DNA from 2 places in the Pseudoalteromonas sp. NCIMB 1079 genome. Region 2 is predicted to be linked to the other one. Evidence: predicted binding sites of a transcription regulator. Region 2 holds the regulator's gene; the other holds the start of a gene.
The links. The regulator sigma-54, encoded in region 2, starts transcription at its own class of promoters, with help from an activator protein. The targets are predictions, from matches to a motif close to GTTGGCACGNNNNTNGNNT.

Region 1: the regulator sigma-54 is predicted to act here: its motif matches at 2,926-2,944, upstream of ABX891_RS04570 (BON domain-containing protein).

Annotation. Positions count from the first base shown of each region.
Region 1 is NZ_JBEWZA010000001.1:979,624-984,069, forward strand. It holds gene yaaA (peroxide stress protein YaaA) at 98-877, shown strand; gene ABX891_RS04565 (mechanosensitive ion channel family protein) at 999-1,955, shown strand; gene ABX891_RS04570 (BON domain-containing protein) at 2,532-2,852, opposite strand; gene srmB (ATP-dependent RNA helicase SrmB) at 3,126-4,352, opposite strand; gene ABX891_RS04580 (tRNA1(Val) (adenine(37)-N6)-methyltransferase) at 4,428-4,446, shown strand, end outside.
Region 2 is NZ_JBEWZA010000001.1:3,314,474-3,318,919, reverse strand. It holds gene ABX891_RS15475 (HPr family phosphocarrier protein) at 1-48, opposite strand, end outside; gene rapZ (RNase adapter RapZ) at 91-936, opposite strand; gene ptsN (PTS IIA-like nitrogen regulatory protein PtsN) at 955-1,407, opposite strand; gene hpf (ribosome hibernation promoting factor) at 1,412-1,699, opposite strand; gene ABX891_RS15455 (RNA polymerase factor sigma-54) at 1,726-3,225, opposite strand; gene lptB (LPS export ABC transporter ATP-binding protein) at 3,295-4,020, opposite strand; gene lptA (lipopolysaccharide transport periplasmic protein LptA) at 4,017-4,446, opposite strand, start outside.

The DNA.
Region 1 (4,446 bases), 2.3 Mb from region 2:
TGGGTTATTAAGAGAGGATTTATTTAAACAAAACGTGCTTTTCGTTTCATTTAATGTTGAAATTGACACTAAATAAATTACAAGTCAATAGCTAACTATGATCACTGTTATTTCACCTGCAAAAAATCTTGATTACGAAACGCCACCCGCAACAGACAAGTTCACTCAGCCTGAATTACTAGAGCACAGCGAAGAGCTCATGAAAGTATGCCGTGAACTAACACCAGCGCAAATTGGCAGTTTAATGAAAATTAGCGATAAGCTATCTGGGCTTAACGCAGCACGCTTTAGCGAGTGGGCGCAGCCGTTTACTCAAAGTAACGCTAAACAAGCAGTGCTTGCCTTTAATGGCGATGTATACGGCGGTTTAGATGCAAGCACGCTTAAAGCTAGCGAGCTTGATTACGCACAAAACCATTTACGTATACTTTCGGGTTTATACGGTTTATTAAAACCACTTGATTTAATGCAAGCTTACCGTCTTGAAATGGGCACCAAGCTTGAAAACTCGCGTGGCAAAAACTTATACGAGTTTTGGGGCAGCGTAATAGCGAACAAACTAAACGAAGTATTAAAAGCACAAGACGCACAATACCTCGTTAACCTTGCTTCAAACGAATACTTTAAAGCGGTAGATAAAAAAGCATTAAATGCACAAATTATTACCCCACACTTTAAAGACTGTAAAAACGGTCAATACAAGGTAATTAGCTTTTACGCTAAAAAAGCACGCGGCATGATGGCGCGCTACATTATCGAAAATAAAGTAACGCAATTAAGTCAGCTTAAAGAGTTTACTGTGGCGGGTTACTACTTTAGCCCAGAGGCAACAGTTAAAGAGCTTGAGCCGGTATTTATGCGCGACGAACAAAATTAGGTTTATAAGCTTAAATAAAAAATTTAAAAGCCATGCATTGCATGGCTTTTTTGATGTTGGCGTTATATTTGCTATCTCATCTAATATTAATGAGAACACTAATTAAATAGGTGCAAATAAAATGATCAGCATTCCGTCAATTGATGAAGCCGAAAAACTAATAGAAGAAAAGCTCGGAGGGTGGTTTGATGTTGTAATAAGTCATATCCCTAATTTTATAGTTGCGATACTGATCGCAATTGTGTTTTCAATATTGGCACGCTTTGCTGGCAAGCTGATGAAAAACGTATTACGCCGCTCTCTCGACTCAACGCAAATTGCCGATTTAATGGCGTCAATATTTAAAGTTATTGTGTTGTGCATAGGTTTATTTATTGCACTCGATTTTGTTGGCTTAAAAGGCACCGTTACTTCGCTACTTGCTGGTGCGGGTATTGTGGGTTTAGCCATTGGTTTTGCGTTTCAAGACATGACCGAAAACCTAATTGCAGGTATAGCAATGGGTGTACGTAAGCCATTTAAAACAGGTGATGTCATAGAAACCGATGATGTGTTTGGTTCGGTGCATTCTATAAACCTACGTAACACGCTAATAGAGAGCTTTTACGGGCAACTAATACTTGTACCAAACAAAGTCTTATTTAGAAATGTACTAAAAAATTACACCACGCTAGGTATAAGACGTATAGAAGTACCTGTAGGTATTTCGTACGGCGATGACATAGAAAAAGCAAAAGACGTTATAGTCGAAAAAATTAACGAATTTGACTTTGTAATACGCAAAGACGAAACCGCTGTATACGCTGAAGGTTTTGGCGACAGTAGCATTAACTTACTGGTGTGGTTTTGGATTAAATACCCAGGCGAGCCTGACTTTATGACGGTACGCCACAAAGGTGTTGTTGCCGTTAAGCAAGCATTAGACGAAGCTGATATTAGTATTCCTTTCCCAATTCGTACGCTCGACTTTGGCATTAAAGGGGGTGAAAAACTTGATGCCATGATAAGCGATAAAATAAGCCAGCAGTCATCCAATAAAGACAGTAGCGACGGTGCTGACTCTAGCCAAAGTGAGTAATTTAGTTAAAACTCATTAGGCAAAAGCATTGGGAAATAGTTACTTACCAACAGCGCATTTTTACAGAGTAAAATTGCGCTTTTTTTTATAAACGGATTATTAGCTAAAAGTCTAAATACCTAGTTTGTGTTTATTGAATATCAATTCTAATTAGTTGCGTTTGGCCATGGGAGTATTAACAAGTAAGATTAGTGTTTTACCCAACGATTTTTTTACTGCCTTGCCGCACACTCTGAAATAACGTTCTCATCTATTTCAATAACTAAATAAATCATCATTTTTAAGCCAGTTAGGTCGGCTAAAGAATGTGTGTAAGCTTTTTCAGTATCAATTGGGTTAACTTAAGGGTTAAAAGAGCGAAGACAAACACGCTAGCATCAATTCTAAATTTATCTTCATAAGTATAAGTGTGAGCTATCGTTTTAAAGGGAGGAATAATCGTATTGCTTAGGCTTTATTTTATCTTTTTCACAGCTGCAAAACTTGCCTTAAAAAGAATATAAAAAAGCGCAGCTTGTGTTGGAATAACAAGCCGCGCTTATGAATTAGTTATACAAATAGGTTTTGTGGTGCGTATTAAATAACGCTAATTTTGTTACGAATGATTTTAACCCCATCTATATTTTCTAAAAACTTTTGAGCTAGTGCGCGCTGAAAACCAGTTTGTGCTTCACCGTATAAATCTACTTCACCATTTTTGACCTGCACACGAATATCACTTAACGCTAGGTTAGGGTTAGTTCGTAGGGTGTTGGTGATAGTTTGTTGTAGGTTAGGTTGAGTGGCTACACTGCTTACTACGGCCATGTTGGTTGCTGCACTTACCTTTGTAGCGCAAGCTAATAAAAATAAACAACAAAATGATACTAAAGCGATAGTTAACTTGAAGCGGTTCATAACTTAATCCTTACATTACGGTGAATAGTGCAGCCACAAAATGGAAATTCCATCGGCTAGGTTATCTTTGTAGTTACAATTTCGGTGCCAATATTAACGCTATGAAATATAAGGTAATTTTATTAAGTGGGAATTAAGGTGGGCAAAAATTACATTTAAATGAGTATGAGTTACATGCTTGGGTTACATATGTAACAGGTACAAAGACCAGAGCCTGTAAGGCTTGCATTAAAAAAGCCGACAAAAGTCGGCTTAGAATAAAAATATGTTAGGTTACTTTTTCTTTTTAACCTTAGCCTTTTTCTTAGCTTTCATTTTTACTGGATCTTTACGCTTTTTAGCCGGCGGCTTAGCTTCTTTATGTTGTGGCTCAACACCTTTAATTACACGGCGTTTTAGTTTTTGTTCAACGTAGCGCTCTACTTTATACAAAATACCAATGTCGTGTGCTTCAACTAATGATATTGCAATCCCTTTTTTACCAGCACGGCCAGTACGACCAATACGGTGTACGTATACGTCGGCAGTGCGCGGCATATCAAAGTTAATAACGTGGCTAATGTCAGATACGTCAATACCACGTGCGGCTACATCGGTCGCAATTAATATACGTGTTTTGCCACTGTGGAAGTTTTCCATGGCTTTCATACGTTTGTCTTGTGGCATTTCGCCGCGTAACCAAGCTGCTTTAACGCCGTTATTGGTTAGCTCGCCAATCAGTGTTTCTAAACGCTCACGGGTTTTAACAAACACAATTGCTTTAGTCACATCTGGACCATTTAAGGTATTTACTAAAAGCTCTAGTTTATGATGATAGTCATCGGCTAAATGTACCCACTGGTGAATTTTAGCTTTTTCTTTACGTGACGATTCAGCTTCAAGCAGTGCAGGGTCGTTTAATGTTTTTTCAGCAAACCTTTCTACGCTGTCACCTTCGAGTGTTGCTGAGAATAAAAAACATTGGCGACGATTTTTAGCTTCGTCACAAATACGGCTCATTTCTTTTTTGAAACCCATATCTAACATGCGATCTGCTTCATCGATAATAAGCATTTCTACGTGTTCAGCATGAAAGTTTTCGGTTTCTAGGTATTCCATTAATCGACCTGGTGTGGCGATTAAAATATCGTTATTTTTTTCGAAAATTTCTTTATGCGTGCCGTAGTTAATACCGCCTGTTACTACACCAATTTTTAGGTGTGTGCGTTTAGCTAGCAGTTCACATTGTTCATGAATTTGATAAGCCAACTCACGAGTCGGGGTCATAACGAGGACGCGCGCAAAACCAGGATCACGACGTGGGAAATCCAGTAAGTACTGAATAGCCGGAATTAAAAATGCCGCTGTTTTACCTGTACCAGTAGGCGCAGATGCTAAAATATCGCGCCCCTGTAGTGCTTCAGGAATAGCTTGTTGTTGAATGCTGGTTGGCGTCTCGTAGCCCATTTTATTAATGGCATCGAGTAGCTTGTTATCAAGATCAAATTCAGAAAATTGCATAGAGTGTCTAAAATAAGGGACAATTACCCTGATTATACGCGCTATGCTGCGCTTGGTGAATGAAAAGGTGAAAAAATGTCTGGTTTTGTATTTA
Region 2 (4,446 bases):
GTGCAAGCCTAATTTGTTTTTTATTAAAAAGGTATCTTCACAATGCATAACTTACTCTACCTAAGCTGAACAGGTGATTATTCAGCTATATTATTTTTCTTGCTCGCGATGGCGAATTTTTACATTGGGATGTGTCATTGCAAAACTTTCACCGATAGTTTGCGCTAAATACACAGAGCGATGTTGCCCGCCTGTACACCCAATAGCAATGGTTAAATAACTGCGGTTATTTCGTTCTAAATGTGGTAACCACGTTTGTACAAATGTTTGAATTTGCCATGTGAATTTTTGCACTATGCTGTGATTAGCTAAATAGTCTTTAACCGGTTGATCTAACCCATTTAAAGGCTTCAACTCTGGTTCCCAGTGTGGATTTGGTAAAAAGCGTGCATCAAATACGTAGTCTGCTTCTTTTGGTATACCGTGTTTAAAACCAAATGATTCAAATGTGACAATCAGTTGCTTATCTTTTTTACCTAAAATCTTTTCACGAATAGATTCAGCGAGTTGATGAACACTTAAATCAGTCGTATCTATCATAAAGTCGGCGCGAGTGGTTAACACATCAAGTAATTCTTTTTCTTTTTTGATGGCTAAATCAAGGGGCAACGAGTCTATTGATAGTGGGTGTAATCTGCGTGTTTCAGAAAAGCGTTTGATCAATGTCTGATCGTCGCTATCTAAATAAAATAACGTAGGGTTTGCAAAGCCTGGTAAGTATTCAAGAATATCGTTAAATTCATCTTGTTCTTTAGGGATGTTGCGCACATCTATGCTAACAGCAATTTTATCGTAGCTATCAGACACACTGCGAACTAATGAAGGTAGTAGGTTTACTGGAATATTATCAACGCAATAATAACCTAAATCTTCTACAACGCGCAAAGCAACCGACTTTCCAGAACCAGAACGGCCGCTTATGATAATTAACTCCATTTAACACCCTTTATAAAACTATGATTGATCGACAATAACTTGGTAAAGCTCAGTATCAGATTTTGCACTGCGTAACTGTTTACAAAAATCTTTGTTGTTTAGTTTATCAGCAATGGTTGCTAGAGTCTTTAAGTGCTGCTGGTTATCGCCATCTGGTACGATGAGTGCGACAAAAATATCAACAGGGCGATTATCGATTGCATCAAAGTTTATTGGAGTTTCGCTAACGAGCACTAAAGCCAAAGGCTCTTCTGCACCGCTCATTCTTCCATGAGGAATAGCAATGCCACGCCCTATACCTGTACTACCTAATTTCTCTCTGCTCATTAAAGCATTAAGAATATCTTGTTGCGGTAAATACGGAAGTTTGTCGTGAGCAAGTTCGCTAATGAACTCTAAAATTCTTTTTTTGCTATTAAAAAGGACCGCAGCTTTGCTGCAGTCCTGGCATATAAGTGAACTTAATTTCATCATATTAGTGTCGAGCAAGCTTCTCTTTGTGTTTGATTACTTGGCGATCGAGCTTGTCGATCAACGAGTCAATAGCGGCATACATATCTTGATGTTCTGTAGAGGCAAATAGCTCAGCACCGCTTACGTGTATTGTGGCTTCTGCTTTTTGATTTAATTTTTCTACATCGAGAATGACATGAACATTATTTATATGATCAGAGTGTCTTTCAAGCTTCGCAAATTTAGTATTAATATAGTCTCTTAGTGAATCGGTTAATTCTACGTGACGACCAGTTAAGTTTAGTTGCATAAGCATTACCCTCTTAGTTTAGCGTCTTAAATCAGACTTTTACGCTGATTTGACGGTGGAATAGCAAGAGATTCGCGGTATTTTGCGATTGTACGTCTTGCTACTTTAATTCCTTGCTCAGCCAATATATCCGCTATTTTGCTATCACTCAATGGTTTTGCTGAGTTTTCTGCTGCGATTAATTTTCGGATAAGCGCACGTATTGCTGTAGATGAACATTCACCACCGTTTTCAGTACTTACATGGCTTGAGAAAAAGTATTTAAGCTCAAATATACCACGGGGTGTATGCATGTACTTTTGAGTAGTTACGCGCGAAATTGTCGATTCGTGCATTTCTACCATTTCAGCGACATCATTTAAAACCATTGGTTTCATGGCTTCAGGGCCATGTTCAAAAAAGCCTTGTTGTTGCTTAACAATACAATTAGTAACTTTTAATAGCGTGTCGTTTCTACTTTCTAAGCTTTTAATAAACCATTTAGCTTCTTGTAAATGTGAGCGAATAAACTGGCTGTCGCCACTTGATTTTACAGTGCGAGACATTGCCGCGTATTGGCTATTAACACGAATTTTAGGCATGCTATCTGGGTTTAATTCGACAACCCAGCGGCCTTTAATTTTTTTAACTGACACATCAGGAATAACATACTCAGATTCTTCCCTTACTATAGTATCTGCAGGTTTTGGGTTGAGAGTATGTATTAGTGTCATTACTTCTTTAAGCTCTTCTTCTTTGAGCTTAGTTTTTTTCATTAATGTACGATAGTCGCGAGCTGCTAATAGATCAATATGCTCGGTTAAAATCATTTTCGTTTCATTAATGTAAGGTGTTTCTTTATCAAATTGATTAAGCTGAATACACAAACACTCTTGTAAACTACGTGCAGCAATACCAACAGGATCAAACAGTTGGATGCGTTTTAATACCGCTTCAATTTCATCAAGTTCGACTTCGTTATCATCTTCGTTTTCTTGATTAAAGCTTTCTAAAATTTCTTCGCAGCTTAGTGTTAAAATACCTGAATCATCGACGGCTTCTACAATCGCAATAGCGATGGCTTCATCGGTAGGGCTAAATGGCGTTAGTTGTAATTGCCACATTAAATACTCATGGAGCGTTTCAGTAGAGGCGCCTTGGTATATAGATTCATCTTCAGGCATTGGACCTGATGAGGCTGCAGGAGCGGCACTCATGTACTCATCCCAACTAACATCCATAGCCATGTCGTCACTTAGCGTGTCTTTTGCAAGTGCTTCACCAGTATCTTGTTCGTATTCGCTCGGAGCATCATCAGCAGATGCGCTAACAGTTATGTCATCGGTATCAGCTTTTTGCTCGTTTTTACCAGCAGCGTCTTCGGAATAGTCTGCCTCTTCAACCTCTAATAGTGGATTACTGTCGAGAGCTTCTTGTATTTCTTGCTGGAGATCCAATGTACTGAGTTGCAACAAACGAATAGCTTGTTGCAACTGTGGAGTCATTGTAAGTTGCTGGCCCATGCGCAGCTGTAGTGATTGCCTCATGTATCTCTAACAATCCTTTTATGTTGTTATAATTAATACTAGCAGATGCTTAAAGACATGGCGTAAATGTTACAGCCTAAATTGCTCGCCTAAGTAAACATCGCGTACTGTTTTATCATTTAATACGTGTTCTGGAGTACCTGATGCAATCAGCTCCCCATGAGAAACAATGTAGGCTTTTTCACAAACATCAAGGGTCTCTCTTACGTTATGGTCGGTAATTAATACTCCAATCCCACGATTTTTAAGATGTTCTATTATTTTCTTTATATCTAATACCGAAATAGGGTCAACACCAGCAAACGGTTCATCCAGTAATATAAATTTAGGATCTGCTGCCAGCGCTCGTGCTATTTCTACACGACGACGTTCTCCACCCGATAATGCCATACCTTGGCTATCACGAATGTGTTGTATGCTAAATTCATCTAATAAGTTATTGAGCGTGTCTTCTCTGGCTTGTTTATTTAGTTCTTTGCGCGTTTCTAAAATGGCCATTAAGTTTTGATAAACAGTCAGCTTTCTAAAAATCGATGACTCTTGTGGTAAGTAGCCTATGCCTAATCTAGCACGACTATGCATAGGTAAAAGAGTAATATCGTTATCATCAATAGATATTTTACCTTTGTCGCTAGGAACAAGCCCTACAATCATATAAAAAGTCGTTGTTTTACCAGCACCGTTAGGGCCAAGTAAGCCAACTATACTGCCAGCTTGTACTTCAAGGCCGACGTTTTTTACAACTTCACGACCTTTATAGCTTTTTGCTAATAGTTCTGCTTTTAATGTGCTCATGGTTGACCTTTATCGCCTTTTTTACTTTTTTTAGTTTCGATCGGTACTAAAATTGTGTGAACGCGGTCAGTTGAGTTTTCATCTTTTTCGGCACTGATGAGCTGCTGCTCTATGTCGTAGGTAATGCTTTTAGCATTTATTTTTTGTCCGGCTTGCGATACTTGTGCATTACCAACAAGCGTTAAAAAACGCTTAGATACATCATAACGTACTTCGTCAGCACTGGCGCTCATAGTTGTGCCGTCTGATTGCTTTTCTTCAAAGTGCGCAGGGCTACCTGTGGCAATTAATAATTGTTTATTATCACCAAGTTCATCACGTTTGTGTACTTCGAGGCGATCGGCTGTAATGCGGCGATTACCGTGAATAATCTCAACGTTTTTCTCAAAAATACCCACATTAGCTTTCAATTGACCTTCTTGCTTG